DNA from 2 places in the Streptomyces sp. NBC_00576 genome. Region 2 is predicted to be linked to the other one. Evidence: riboswitches for the same ligand, from Rfam matches in the RefSeq annotation. Region 2 holds a riboswitch; the other holds the start of a gene.
The links. Region 2 has a riboswitch for cyclic di-AMP ahead of OG734_RS16695 (C40 family peptidase). Riboswitches for the same ligand answer to the same signal wherever they lie in the genome.
Positions count from the first base shown of each region.

Region 1: it holds a riboswitch for cyclic di-AMP, as region 2 does, so the genes downstream of both, OG734_RS11195 (M23 family metallopeptidase) here and OG734_RS16695 (C40 family peptidase) in region 2, are expected to answer to the same signal.

Region 1 is NZ_CP107780.1:2,690,985-2,698,061, reverse strand. Features, by position in the region: gene OG734_RS11210 (DNA gyrase/topoisomerase IV subunit A) at 1-1,254, opposite strand, end outside; gene OG734_RS11205 (M16 family metallopeptidase) at 1,525-2,919, shown strand; gene OG734_RS11200 (M16 family metallopeptidase) at 2,916-4,304, shown strand; cyclic di-AMP (ydaO/yuaA leader) riboswitch at 4,520-4,688, shown strand; gene OG734_RS11195 (M23 family metallopeptidase) at 4,701-5,495, shown strand; gene OG734_RS11190 (GntR family transcriptional regulator) at 5,684-6,379, shown strand; gene OG734_RS11185 (HPr family phosphocarrier protein) at 6,552-6,833, opposite strand; gene OG734_RS11180 (bifunctional acetate--CoA ligase family protein/GNAT family N-acetyltransferase) at 7,012-7,077, shown strand, end outside.
Region 2 is NZ_CP107780.1:3,947,715-3,954,791, forward strand. Features, by position in the region: gene OG734_RS16680 (esterase/lipase family protein) at 1-224, shown strand, start outside; gene OG734_RS16685 (M23 family metallopeptidase) at 456-2,012, shown strand; gene pcrA (DNA helicase PcrA) at 2,127-4,670, opposite strand; cyclic di-AMP (ydaO/yuaA leader) riboswitch at 5,056-5,229, shown strand; gene OG734_RS16695 (C40 family peptidase) at 5,238-6,434, shown strand; gene OG734_RS16700 (hypothetical protein) at 6,462-6,815, opposite strand.

The DNA of each region.
Region 1 (7,077 bases), 1.3 Mb from region 2:
CTTCGCCTGCGCGGAGTTGTCGCTGGAGCGGATCAGCCGAATGACCTCGTCGATGTCGACGAGCGCGGTGAGCAGGCCCTCGACCAGGTGCAGCCGGTCGCGGCGCTTGCTGCGGCGGAACTCCGATCGACGCCGTACGACCTCGAAGCGGTGGTCGAGATAGACCTCCAGGAGCTCCTTGAGGCCGAGAGTGAGGGGCTGGCCGTCCACCAGCGCCACGTTGTTGATACCGAAGGACTCCTCCATCGGCGTCAGCTTGTAGAGCTGCTCCAGGACCGCTTCCGGCACGAAACCGTTCTTGATCTCGATGACCAGGCGCAGGCCGTGGCTGCGGTCGGTGAGGTCCTTGACGTCGGCGATGCCCTGGAGCTTCTTCGAGCCGACCAGGTCCTTGATCTTGGCGATCACCTTTTCCGGGCCGACCGTGAAGGGCAGTTCGGTGACGACCAGGCCCATGCGGCGTGGGGTCACGTTCTCCACCGCCACCGTCGCGCGGATCTTGAACGTGCCGCGGCCCGTCTCGTACGCGTCCCTGATCCCGGCGAGACCGACGATCCGGCCACCGGTGGGCAGGTCGGGGCCCGGGACATGCCGCATCAGGGTGTCGAGGTCGGCGGCCGGGTAGCGGATGAGGTGACGGGCGGCCGAGATGACCTCGCCGAGGTTGTGCGGCGGCATGTTCGTGGCCATACCGACGGCGATGCCCGACGCGCCGTTCACCAGCAGGTTCGGGAAGGCGGCGGGCAGCGCCACCGGCTCCTGTTCCTGCCCGTCGTAGTTGGGGGCGAAGTCGACCGTGTCCTCTTCGATCGACTCCGTCATCAGGGACGTCGCGTCGGCCATGCGGGCCTCGGTGTACCGCATGGCGGCCGGCGGGTCGTCGTTGCCCAGCGAACCGAAGTTGCCGTGGCCGTCGACCAGCGGCACGCGCATGGAGAACGGCTGGGCGAGACGCACCAAGGCGTCGTAGATCGACGAGTCGCCGTGCGGGTGCAGCTTACCCATGACCTCGCCGACGACGCGGGCGCACTTCACATAGCCGCGGTCCGGGCGCAGGCCCATCTCGTTCATCTGGTACACGATGCGGCGGTGTACGGGTTTGAGGCCGTCGCGGGCGTCGGGCAGGGCTCGGGAGTAGATGACCGAGTACGCGTACTCGAGGAAGGAGCCCTGCATCTCGTCGACGACGTCGATGTCGAGGATCCGCTCCTCGAAGTCATCGGGCGGCGGGGTCTTCGTGCTGCGGCGGGCCATCGCTGCCGGCTCCTTGCTGAGACATGAACGGGATCTGACGCGGACCATTGTGGACTGCCGCACTGACAACGCGGACCAAGGCCCGTCCCTGCGGCGGTGTTGGGCGGTGGCCGCTGATGCTGAAACGTACCGCCTCCCACCCGAGGAATCTCGCTGTCGGCGTACGTCCGCCGGGAACTTCGCCAGCACTCCACACGCTTGCATACAGTGGCAGGACCGGCAGGAACAGAGCGGTTGCAACAAACCGCATCCGCGATCGAAGGGACGTACATGCCCATGGGTCACACGGCCACAGCCGAGGCAGGCTCCGGCGGCCTGACAGCGACCGAACACCGCCTCGCCAACGGGCTGCGCGTGGTGCTCTCCGAGGACCACCTGACCCCGGTCGCGGCGGTGTGCCTCTGGTACGACGTCGGGTCGCGCCACGAGGTCAAGGGCCGTACGGGCCTGGCTCACCTCTTCGAGCACCTGATGTTCCAGGGCTCGGGCCAGGTGAAGGGCAACGGCCACTTCGAACTGGTCCAGGGCGCGGGCGGTTCGCTCAACGGCACCACCAGCTTCGAGCGCACCAACTACTTCGAGACCATGCCCACCCACCAGCTGGAGCTCGCCCTCTGGCTGGAGGCCGACCGCATGGGCTCGCTGCTCGCGGCCCTCGACGACGAGTCCATGGAGAACCAGCGGGACGTCGTCAAGAACGAGCGCCGGCAGCGCTACGACAACGTGCCGTACGGGACGGCGTTCGAGAAGCTGACCGCCCTCGCCTACCCGGAGGGCCACCCCTACCACCACACGCCGATCGGCTCGATGGCGGACCTGGACGCGGCGACCCTGGAAGACGCGCGTGCCTTCTTCCGCACGTACTACGCGCCCAACAACGCAGTTCTGTCGGTCGTCGGGGACATCGACCCCGAGGAGACGCTCGCCTGGGTCGAGAAGTACTTCGGGTCGATCGCCGGGCACGACGGCAAGCCCGCGCCGCGCTCCGGCGCCCTTCCCGACGTCATCGGCGAGCAACTGCGCGAGGTCGTCGAGGAAGAGGTCCCGGCGCGCGCGTTGATGGCCGCCTACCGGCTCCCGGAGGACGGCACGCGTGCGTGCGACGCGGCCGACCTGGCGCTCACCGTCCTCGGCGGCGGCGAGTCCTCCCGCCTCTACAACAGGCTCGTACGGCGGGACCGTACGGCGGTGGCGGCCGGGTTCGGCCTGCTGCGGCTGGCCGGAGCGCCCTCCCTGGGGTGGCTGGACGTGAAGACGTCCGCGGACGTCGAGGTGCCGGTCATCGAGGCCGCCGTCGACGAGGAGCTCGCCCGGTTCGCCGCGGAGGGACCCACGGCCGAGGAAATGGAGCGCGCCCAGGCCCAGTTGGAGCGCGAATGGCTGGACCGGCTCGGTACGGTCGCGGGCCGCGCCGACGAACTGTGCCGCTTCGCGGTGCTGTTCGGTGACCCGCAGCTCGCGCTGACCGCCGTGCAGCGGGTGCTCGACGTGACGGCCGAAGAGGTCCAGCAGGCCGCCAAGGACCGGCTGCGCCCCGACAACCGCGCGGTGCTCGTCTACGAGCCGGTCTCCGGAGAGACCGCTGAGGACGCGGATCCCCCCGAGGACCCCGAGGCCGAGGCCACGGTCGAAGCCGGCGACAAGAACGAGGAGGCGGCCAAGTGACCGAGCTCGCCACGATGGAGTTCCACCCCCAGCCCCAGGCGGGCGAGGCCAGGCCCTGGGCCTTCCCGGCCCCCGGGCGGGGCACGCTCGGCAACGGTCTGACGGTTCTGCGCTGCCACCGCCCCGGCCAGCAGGTCGTTGCCGTCGAGGTGCTCGTCGACGCCCCCTTGGAGGCCGAGCCGGCCGGTCTCGACGGCGTGGCCACGATCATGGCCCGGGCCTTCTCCGAAGGCACCGACAAGCACTCCGCCGAGGAGTTCGCCGCCGAACTGGAGCGCTGCGGCGCCACTCTCGACGCGCACGCCGACCACCCGTGTGTGCGCCTCAGCCTCGAAGTCCCCGTGTCGCGGCTCCCCAAGGCGCTCGGTCTGCTGGCCGACGCCCTCAGGGCGCCCGCGTTCTCGGACAGCGAGATCGAGCGGCTGGTGCGCAACCGGCTCGACGAGATCCCGCACGAGACGGCCAACCCGGCCCGTCGCTCCGCCAAGGAGCTGTACAAGGAGCTGTTCCCGGCGGCCTCGCGCATGTCACGGCCGCGCCAGGGCACCGAGGACACGGTCGCGAAGATCGACTCGGCCGCCGTACGCGCCTTCTACGAGAGGCACGTCCGGCCCGCCACGGCCACCGCCGTGGTCGTCGGCGACCTCACCGGCATCGACCTGGACGCGCTCCTCGGCGACACCCTGGGGGCCTGGACGGGCACGTCGGCCGAGCCGCGGCCGGTGCCGCCGGTGACCGCCGACGACACCGGCCGGGTCGTCATCGTGGACCGCCCCGGCGCCGTACAGACCCAGTTGCTGATCGGCCGCATCGGCGCCGACCGGCACGACCGTGTCTGGGCCGCCCAGGTCCTCGGCACGTACTGCCTCGGCGGCACCCTCACCTCCCGCCTGGACCGTGTCCTGCGGGAGGAAAAGGGCTACACCTACGGTGTGCGGGCGTTCGGTCAGGTTCTGCGCTCCGCCCCGGACGGCACAGGTGCCTCGCTGCTCGCCATCAGCGGCTCCTTCGACACCCCGAACACCGGTCCCGCCCTGGAGGACCTCTGGAAGGTGCTCCGCACGCTCGCGGCCGAGGGGCTCACCGACGCCGAGCGCGATGTCGCGGTGCAGAACCTGGTCGGCGTCGCACCGCTCAAGTACGAGACCGCGGCGGCCGTGGCGAGCACGCTGGCCGACCAGGTCGAGCAGCACCTGCCCGACGACTACCAGGCGACGCTGTACCGGCAGCTTGCCGCGACCGGCACCGTGGAGGCCACCGCGGCGGCGGTCAACGCCTTCCCGGTGGACCGGCTGGTGACGGTCCTCGTCGGCGACGCGGCGGCGATCGAGGAGCCCGTCCGGGCCCTCGGTATTGGCGAAGTGAGCGTCGTATCCGCGGAGTAGCGGCGCGGGCGTAAACGACAGGGGCCCGGTGACGGAAGCGTCACCGGGCCCCTCTTTGTCCATGTTGATGCGCAAGTTGCCCGTATTGATGGAGAGGTTGACGGTCTGCACTGTGGCATGCGCGACAAAACCCGTGATCGGTTTGTTGATTGAAAGAGGTCCCGCTTAGCTTCTGTCCGGCTGTTCGTCATGCAGTGCGCCGCAGCCGCGGCACCGGACAGTCATCGCCGAGTCCCCGTACGGCGCGAGCCAGGGGAGCCGGGGACCCACCATGTGCAGTCCCTGGGGTGAATCGGACGCCCGCGCGTACAGCGAGGGGGCCCGTAGGAGACCTTCCTGCTCCGAACCCGTCAGCTAACCCGGTAGGCGAGAAGGAGGGAAAGGACCAACCACTACATGGCGTTCACCCGCGCCACCGGGAAGCACCGTCGTCCCAGCCGCCCCAGCCTTGTCACCCGTACTACCGCTCGCGCAGCCGGCGTCGCGGCCCTCGCGACCACCGGCGTCGTCGGCGCCCTCGCCGCCCCGGCGCTCGCCGCGGAGTCCTCTGTCGAGCAGACCGGCCTCACCCCGGTGATCTCCATCGGTGAGTCTCTCGCCGACCAGATAGACGCGCAGGCCGCCGCCCAGGAGCAGGCCGCCGAGCAGGCCGCTGCCGAGAAGCGGATCGCGGCCGCCGAGAAGCGGGCTGCCGCCGCCGCGCAGAAGGAGGCGGAGGAACGGGTCAAGGAGGAGCGTGAGGCGAAGGCCCGTGCCGCCCGCGAGGCCGAGCGCAAGCGCCTCAACACCTATGTCGCCCCGATCTCCGGCTCGTACATCTCCACGGGCTACAAGGCGGGCGGCGCCGTCTGGTCCTCCGGCAGCCACACCGGCGTCGACTTCCACGCCGCGTCCGGCACCGCTGTCCTCGCGGTGGGCTCCGGCACCGTCGTCGAGGCCGGCTGGGGTGGCGCTTACGGCAACAACATCGTGATCAAGATGATTGATGGCACGTACACTCAGTACGGTCATCTGTCGTCCATCAACGTCTCTGTGGGCCAGACGGTCACCCCGGGCCAGGAGATCGGCCTCTCCGGGGCCACCGGCAACGTCACGGGCGCGCATCTCCACTTCGAGGCGCGCACGACCCCGGAGTACGGCTCGGACATCAACCCCGTCGCGTACCTCCGCTCGCACGGCGTGAACGTCTGACGTCTTCGCGCACCACTTGTCGTCGCCCCGGCTGCCCCAGCCGGGGCTTTCGGCGTTTCGGAGGGGCCGGTGTCCAAAAAATATCCATGGATTCCGGCCTGCCGTCGGAAATTCCGGTTCTCTGCAATAGAGTCACTGAACACACGTCAATCGTCGACGTTTCACGGGGATTAAAGCGGAGGTCGGACATGCGTATTCCGGCGCACTCGGTATGCACGGCTATCCGGGACGACATCGTCGCCGGTGTCTACGAGCGCGGCAGCCGGCTCACCGAGGAACTGCTCGCGCGCCGGTACGGCGTCTCGCGCGTCCCCGTCCGTGAGGCCCTGCGCACCCTGGAGGCCGAGGGCTTCGTGGTGACCCGGCGGCACGCGGGCGCGTGCGTCGCGGAACCCACCGAGCAGGAGGCGTCCGACCTGCTGGAGATGCGCATGCTCCTGGAGCCGCTGGGCGCCTCCCGGGCCGCCCAGCGGCGCACCGAGGCTCACCTCAAGGTGCTGCGCGGCCTGGTCAGGCTGGGCCAGGAGCGGGCCAGGAGGGGCAACAGTGAGGATCTGCGCTCCCTGGGGGGCTGGTTCCACGAGACGCTCACCCAGTCCTCCGGAAGTCATGCCCTGGCCTCGACGCTCACCCAGCTGCGGCACAAGATCGCCTGGATGTACGCGGTGGAGGCGCCTGTCAACCCGGTCGAGTCCTGGGCAGAACACGGGGCGATCGTGGACGCGGTGGCGCGCGGTGACAGTGAGCGGGCGCGGGCGATCACAGCGCTGCACACCGAGCGGGCGACCGTCGTGCACCGGCTGCGCTTTCCGGGCGGCGGAGACCGTCAGGATCGTGTGAGGACTTCGCAACATCCCGTAAACATGACGGGTCTGCGTCATTAACACGGGCGCCGTATACAAAGAGGGTTGAATTCGCGGGGGATTATTTCTGCTGCCCGTGATCGGGAATTACGAAGGGCCCGCCCGATATTCGGGCGGGCCCTTCGTCATGTGCGGATGGTGCTTTTGAAGTGGCGTATGCCGCCACCGTCAATTGAGGACCCCGGGGGGCTCCTCAGACCGTCTCGGGGAGTTCCTCGAGGCCATCGGCCACCAGCTTCGCCAGGCGGTCGAGCGCGGCTTCGGCGCCCTCCGCTTCGGAGGCGAGGACGATCTCCTCGCCGCCCTGGGCACCCAGCCCGAGGACCGCCAGCATGGAGGCCGCGTTGACGGGGTTGCCGTCGGCCTTGGCGATCGTCATGGGGACGCCGGCGGCCGTGGCCGCACGGACGAAGATGGAGGCGGGGCGGGCGTGGAGGCCCTCCGCCCAGCCGACGTTGACGCGGCGCTCAGCCATGTGATGCTGCCCTTCACTGTCTCAAGGTTGTCTAGACCATTGTTCCATAGCGTGAAGCGTGCCGGGAGGCGGGTCTGAACCCGTCCCGGAACCGCGTTCGAACCCCGGCCTGGGCCCGACTTCGGTCCCCACAGGCTGCCTCGCGACGTTGTCGGACGCGAGCCGTACTCTGGGGCGCATGCAGAACTCGTCGGACCGGCACGAGTACCCCGCCCACTGGGAGGCGGACGTCGTGCTGCGCGAC
Region 2 (7,077 bases):
GGAGCGACCTGGACCATGTGATGGACCCGCCGGAGACGGCCTGCGTCGACCACCCGGACCTGTTGGCGCAGAACGTGCAGGTCACCGGCATCGGCCACCTCGCCCTGCCCGTGCACCCCGCCGTCGCCACCGGAATACGGCAGGCCCTGGACCAGAGCGGCCACTCCCTCCCCGCCGGAGCGCGGTCGGACCAGGCCCGAGTCGGCGGACTGACCGTGGCGTAGACCCCGCCCCAAACGCCACCCACAGGCGGCTCACGACCGCCGAACAGCTGCCGCGATTCGAACAATCTTCGAACGCCAGGCCAAACCCGTGCCCGCAGTCCCCCGAAACACGGCCGAATGCCCGTTTCCCTCAGGCACGAAACCTGCGGAAGATTGTCGCGCCCGCATACCGCCGGGTACAGTCGCCGCACTGCTCTGCCAGCCCCTGTTGTCGAGGCGAAAGAGAAGTTGGTGAACGAACGTCACCCGTCGGGGACCATTACCACCCCGACTCCGGCTTCCGATGCCGCGACGGCTCATTACACGTCGTACGGCACCCAGGAAGTCCCTTTCGGTGACTTCACCACGTACGACCCCACCTTCGCCAACGGTTTCGACGCGAACATGGGCACGGGTACCACTGCCGGAAATTTCGAAACCGACCCGCTCTTCGGCAACATGCCGGGCGACGACGCCACCGGTTCGTACGACAACTCCCAGTGGTCCACCGGCAGTCACCACACCCTGAACTACGACCCGTACGCGGCCCAGCATCACGCCGCCTACGACACCGGGGCGTACGACACCACCACCTGGGCGCCCGGCTACCAACAACTCGCCGACATCCCCGCGCAGACGCCGCCTCCCGGCGGCGACACCAGCGGCCACTGGGACGCGAGCACCTGGCTCCAGCCCGAGCAGGCCGGCCCTGCCGACCAGACCCAGCACTGGGAATGGGGCACGCAGGCCTTCGACACGGGTGTGTACGACGCCACCCAGTGGAACTCGGACAGCGGCCCGGACAGCACGCCTGCTTCGTCCGCCGAGTACGACCACGACCCAGAGCACGAGTACGACGAGCAGGCCACCGCGATGTTCGAGCAGATCGCGGACCTGGCGGACGTACCGGAGTACGACCGACACGCCCTCGACCACGACGAGTCGGACCTCGTCGCCGACGGCGATCTGCCCGCCGAGGCTCCGCTGCTCGACGGCCAGGAAGAGGTCGCCTCGGGCGCGATGCCCGGAGGCGGGCGCGCGGCGTCCCGTACGGCGGCGCGCAACGCGGGCCGGTCCCGGCGTCGTACCCCGGCCAAACGTTCCGCTCTGCTGACCATCGCCGTTCCGTCCGCCTGTGTAATGGGTGTCGCGGGCTTCGCCGCCGCCTCCGTGGACGGGTTGAGCGGTGACGACGAGCAGAACACGACCGCGTCGGCGCCGGACGGCGTCGCCGTGAAGCCGTCCATCGCGAACAACAAGCTGGACTCCCAGCTGAAGAGCCTCTCCGCGGGCGCCGACGACTTCGCCGACCGGGCCAGCCGAACGCAGGAACGTATCGACCTCAAGGCCCAGCAGCTCGCCGAGAAGAAAGCGGCGGCGGCGGAAGCGGCCCGAAAGGAGCGGCTGCGCCCGAAGTACGCCCTCCCGGTCGAACAGCACGGCCTCAGCGCCTACTTCGGCCAGGCCGGCATCAACTGGATGTCCGTGCACACCGGAATAGACTTCCCGGTCTCGTACGGCACGACCGTGATGGCGGCGACCGACGGCACCGTCCGCACGCAGTGGAACAGCGCGTACGGCAACATGATGATCCTGACCGACAAGGACGGCACGGAGACGTGGTACTGCCACCTCTCCAGCTACCAGGTCTCGTCCGGTACGACGGTGAAGGCCGGCGATCCCATCGCGTACTCCGGGAACTCCGGCAACTCGACCGGCCCGCACCTGCACTTCGAGGTACGGCCCGCCGGCGGCTCGGCGATCGACCCGCTCCCCTGGCTGCGCAGCCACGGCCTCGACCCGACGTAACCCGCAAGCGCAACCGGCCGGTATCGCGCCCCGCAGGGGCGCTCAGGGGCGCGGGGAACTGCGCGACCAGCCACAGCGGGCCCGCAGCTCCTGCACCGCCTGTCCAGCGAAGCGCTAAAGCTTTTCCACCGGCGCGTACCGCAGCAGCAGCCGCTTCGGCTTCTCCTCGCCGAAGTCGACCGTCGCCTCGGCGTTCGAGCCCGTGCCCTTGACGCCCACCACGGTGCCCAGACCGAACTGGTCGTGCGTGACCCTGTCCCCCACGGCCAGCGCGACGACCGGCTTCTCGGCACCGCCCCGGCGCGTGGCGAAGCCGGACGCGCCCGCGCCCGCGGAGCGCGAACGCGAGGACGCCAACGACGAAAACGACGACGCCACCCCGGAGGCCGGACCTGAGGACGTCGCCGGAGCCATCGCACCCGTGCGCTTCCACTCCAGATGGGCCGCCGGGATCTCCTCCAGGAAACGCGAAGGCGGGTTGTACGAGGGCTGCCCCCACGCGCTGCGCAGCGACGACCGCGTCAGGTACAGCCGTTCACGCGCGCGCGTGATGCCGACGTACGCGAGCCGCCGTTCCTCCTCCAGCTCCTTCGCCTGGCCGAGGGCGCGCATGTGCGGGAAGACGCCGTCCTCCATGCCGGTCAGGAACACCACGGGAAACTCAAGGCCCTTGGCGGTGTGCAGGGTCATCAGGGTGATGACGCCGGAACCGTCGTCGTCCTCGTCGGGGATCTGGTCGGAGTCGGCTACCAGGGCGACCCGCTCCAGGAACGCGGCGAGCCCGGCCGGGGCCGGCGCCTCGCCCTCCGCGGGCTGCTCGGTCTCCCCCGCCTCCGCGGCCGCTCCTGACTCCTGCTCGAACTCCAGGGCCACCGCGGCGAGTTCCTGGAGGTTCTCGATCCGGGTCTCGTCCTGCGGGTCGGTCGACGCCTGCAACTCGGCGAGGTAGCCCGTGCGTTCGAGGACCGCTTCCAGTACGGTCGCCGGGCCCGCGCCCGACTCCACGATCGTCCTCAGGTCCTCCATCAGTGTGTTGAACCGCTTGACGGCGTTGGCCGACCGCGAAGCCATTCCGTACGCCTCGTCCACGCGCTTCAGCGCCTGCGCGAAGCTGATCTTCTCGCGCTGGGACAGCGCGTCGATCATCGCCTCCGCGCGGTCGCCGATGCCGCGCTTGGGCACGTTGAGGATGCGGCGCAGCGGCACCGAGTCCTCCGGGTTGGCGAGGACACGCAGGTAGGCCAGGACGTCCCGGACCTCCTTGCGCTCGTAGAAGCGGACGCCGCCGACGACCTTGTAGGGCAGGCCGACGCGGATGAAGATCTCCTCGAAGACACGGGACTGGGCGTTCGTCCGGTAGAAGATTGCGACGTCGCCCGCTTTCGCGTTGCCCGCGTCCGTCAGCCGGTCTATCTCGTCGGCGACGAACTGCGCCTCGTCGTGCTCCGTGTCGGCGACATAGCCGGTGATGCGCGCGCCCGCGCCCGCGTTGGTCCACAGGTTCTTGGGGCGGCGGGACTCGTTGCGCTCGATGACCGCGTTGGCTGCGCTCAGGATCGTCTGCGTGGAGCGGTAGTTCTGTTCGAGCAGGATCGTCGTCGCGTCCGCGTAGTCCTCCTCGAACTGGAGGATGTTACGGATCGTCGCGCCCCGGAAGGCGTAGATCGACTGGTCGGCGTCGCCCACGACGCACAGCTCGGCCGGGCGCAGGTCGTGCTCGCTCGGCGGTACGTCCACCGGGTGCTCGGCGGTGCCGACGAGTTCCCGTACGAGCGCGTACTGGGCGTGGTTGGTGTCCTGGTACTCGTCGACGAGGACGTGCCGGAAGCGGCGGCGGTAGTGCTCGGCGACGTCCGGGAAGGCGCGCAGCAGGTTGACCGTCGTCATGATCAGGTCGTCGAAGTCGAGCGCGTTGGCCTCACGCAGCCGCGACTGGTACATCGCGTACGCCTGGGCGAGGGTCTTCTCGAAACCGTCGCTCGCCTGAGCGGCGAAGTCTTCCTCGTCGATCAGCTCGTTCTTCAGGTTGGAGATCTTCGCGCTGAAGGACTTGGGAGGGAAGCGCTTGGGGTCCAGGTCCAGATCGCGGCAGACGAGCGCCATCAGCCGCTTGCTGTCGGCGGCGTCGTAGATGGAGAAGGAAGAGGTGAAGCCGAGCCTCTTGCTCTCCCGCCGGAGAATCCGCACGCACGCGCTGTGGAACGTCATCACCCACATCGCGTTCGCGCGCGGGCCGACGAGTTGCTCGACGCGCTCCTTCATCTCACCGGCGGCCTTGTTGGTGAAGGTGATCGCGAGGATCTGGCCGGGATGGACGCCCCGCTCGCCCAGCAGATACGCGATGCGGTGCGTGAGCACACGCGTCTTGCCGGAGCCGGCGCCCGCCACGATGAGCAGGGGGGTGTCAGCGTGCACGACGGCCGCGCGCTGGTTCTCGTTCAGCCCGTCCAGGAGTGCGGCCGGGTCCACCACGGGACGCGGGGCGCCGTCGCGGTAGTACGCGTCCCGGTCCGGCGGCGCGTCGAACTTCCCGCCGAACAGGTCGTCCGGAACGGACTCCGGCACATGCTCGTCCTCGGGCGGTGGCGGGGGTTCCTCCTCGCGGGCCCGAGGGCCCTGGAGGTCCGCCAGGAAGCTGTCGTCAAAGAGGCTGCTCATCGCTCTCCGAGTTTAGGCTCCCCCACTGACAACCGGCCGCCACCCCGAAAACATCCGCCGAATATCGGCCGAGACCGTGAAAGGACGGCCCTCCGCCGGGCGGGACGTCGATCAGGACGTTGCCGACCACGTCCGCATTCCTGCTGCCGCACCTCTGTCCGGATGGCCACGCCTGTCCGGACAGCGGACCCCGGATCAGACCCGGGCTTCGCAAATCATCAGAATTCATCACACACTCTTCTTAGCCGACTCCACAGAGCCATGTTTAGGGCCGAGGTCACAAAAACGTATCGGGCATAGCGGTCATCAACCTTCACAGAAGCCTCACCCGTTGGTTAGCGTGCCTTAAGGCCGCTCGACCCCAACCGGCGAACGTCGCCGGGCCGCGCGGCCTCCGCCGAGTCCGATCGTGCCGCCATGTGCGGCAGGAGCCGGGGACCCACCGAAACTTGGGGTGAATCGGTCCGACTGCCCTCCAGGGCAAGGACCGTAGGGCAACCCTTCCGAACCACCCGCCCGAACCCGACAGCTAACCCGGTAGGCGGAACGTGGAAGGAGTCGCCTCCCTTGGCGTCGTCGCACCGCAAGTCGCGTCCTACGGGAACGCGCGTAGCAGGCATACGGACCCCCGCCTTCGCCACGGCGGCCCTGACCTCCGTAGCCCTGCTGTCCCAGACCGCCAACGCCGCGCCCACGGCACCCTCCACACCCCCGGCTCCCTCGTCCGACGACAAGCCGAGCATGGAGGAGGTCGAGGCGAAGGTCGGCGACCTGTACCGCCAGGCCGAGTCGGCCACCGACAAGTACAACGCCGCCAAGGAGAAGACCTCCAAGCAGCGGGGGCGTGTCGACGCCCTGATGGACGACGTGGCCCAGCGCACCCAGAAACTCAATGACGCGCGCGAGGAGCTGGGTTCCTTCGCCGCGGCCCAGTACCGCACCGGATCCGCCGCTCCGGACACGGCGACGTTCCTGCTCGCGGACGACCCGCAGGACTACTTCGACCAGAACCAGCTGATGGACCGTCTGACCGCCCGCCAGAAGGACGCGGTCGACGACTACGTCACGCAGCAGGCCGAGACGACACAGAAGCGCCAGGAGGCCACCGTGAGCCTCGAGTCGCTCACGGAGTCCCAGGACGAGCTGCAGACGACCAAGACCGCCGTCCAGACGAAGCTCGTGCAGGCCCGCCAGTTGCTCTCCCGCCTCACCGCCGAGGAGAAGCTGCGCCTCGCGGCGATCGAACGGGAGAAGCAGGCGGAGGCCCGCCGTCAGGCACAGGAACTCGCCCGGCAGCAGCAGGCGGCGGAGCAGCGCCGGCAGGAAGCGGCAGCAGCAGCGGCGCAGCCGACGGGCGGCAGCTCCGCGGACACCTCGACGACGACGGTCCCCGACTCCTCGTACGCCACCAAGGCCGAGAAGGCCCTGGCCTTCGCACGCGCACAGGTCGGCAAACCGTACGTCTGGGGCGCGACCGGCCCCGACTCGTACGACTGTTCGAGTCTCACGCAGGCCGCCTGGCGGGCCGCCGGAGTCACCCTCCCGCGCACCACCTACGACCAGGTGAACGCAGGCACGACGGTCTCCCTCTCCGACATCCAGCCCGGTGACCTGGTCTTCTTCTACGAAGACATCAGCCACGTCGGCCTTTACATCGGCAACGGCATGATGATCCACGCCCCGAAGCCGGGTGCGTACGTCCGCGAGGAATCGATCTTCTACGACGGTGAGTCCACGATCCACAGCGTGGTGCGCCCGGCCTGAAGCACGGAGGCGGGAGGTTCGACCGGGTCAGGTCCAGAGCACGGCGATGAAGATGTTCGCCGTGGTGAACAGACCCACCAGACCGAACAGCCGCTTGTCCACGCTCTCGTCGTCCCGCTTCACATAGACGAGGCCGAGGATCACGATCAGCAGGGCCAGCTTCACGCCGATCTTGACGTTGTTGACCGTCTGGTCGTCGGCCTGGTTGAGGCCCACCAGGGCGACACCGGTGACCAGCATGGTGAACGCACCGTGGAGCATCGCCGGCACGAAGCGGGCCGTGCCCTGCCCCATCGCCTTCATCTGGGTGAGAAACCCGCCCAGGAGCGAGGCGATGCCAATGATGTGCAGGCCGACGAAGAGATGGATGAGTACGTCCATGAGCCCGGAGCCTAGTCAGAGGCACCCACGCCGCATGACACCGGGATGGGCGCACGGCGTTCGCCAGGCGTTCAGCGTTCGTCGTTCGTCGTTCGCGAGGCGCTCGGAGATCTCGCATATATGCACCCCATAGCACCCTGTCACCCCCACGTGCCCCGCAAATCTCTCCTTCGGTCAGCCCTCTGCGCGAAGGCGGCGACGCCGGACCTGGATCACGGTCGTATGCGGTCACCCGGCGGTCGGCTCACGCCAGTTCCGTACA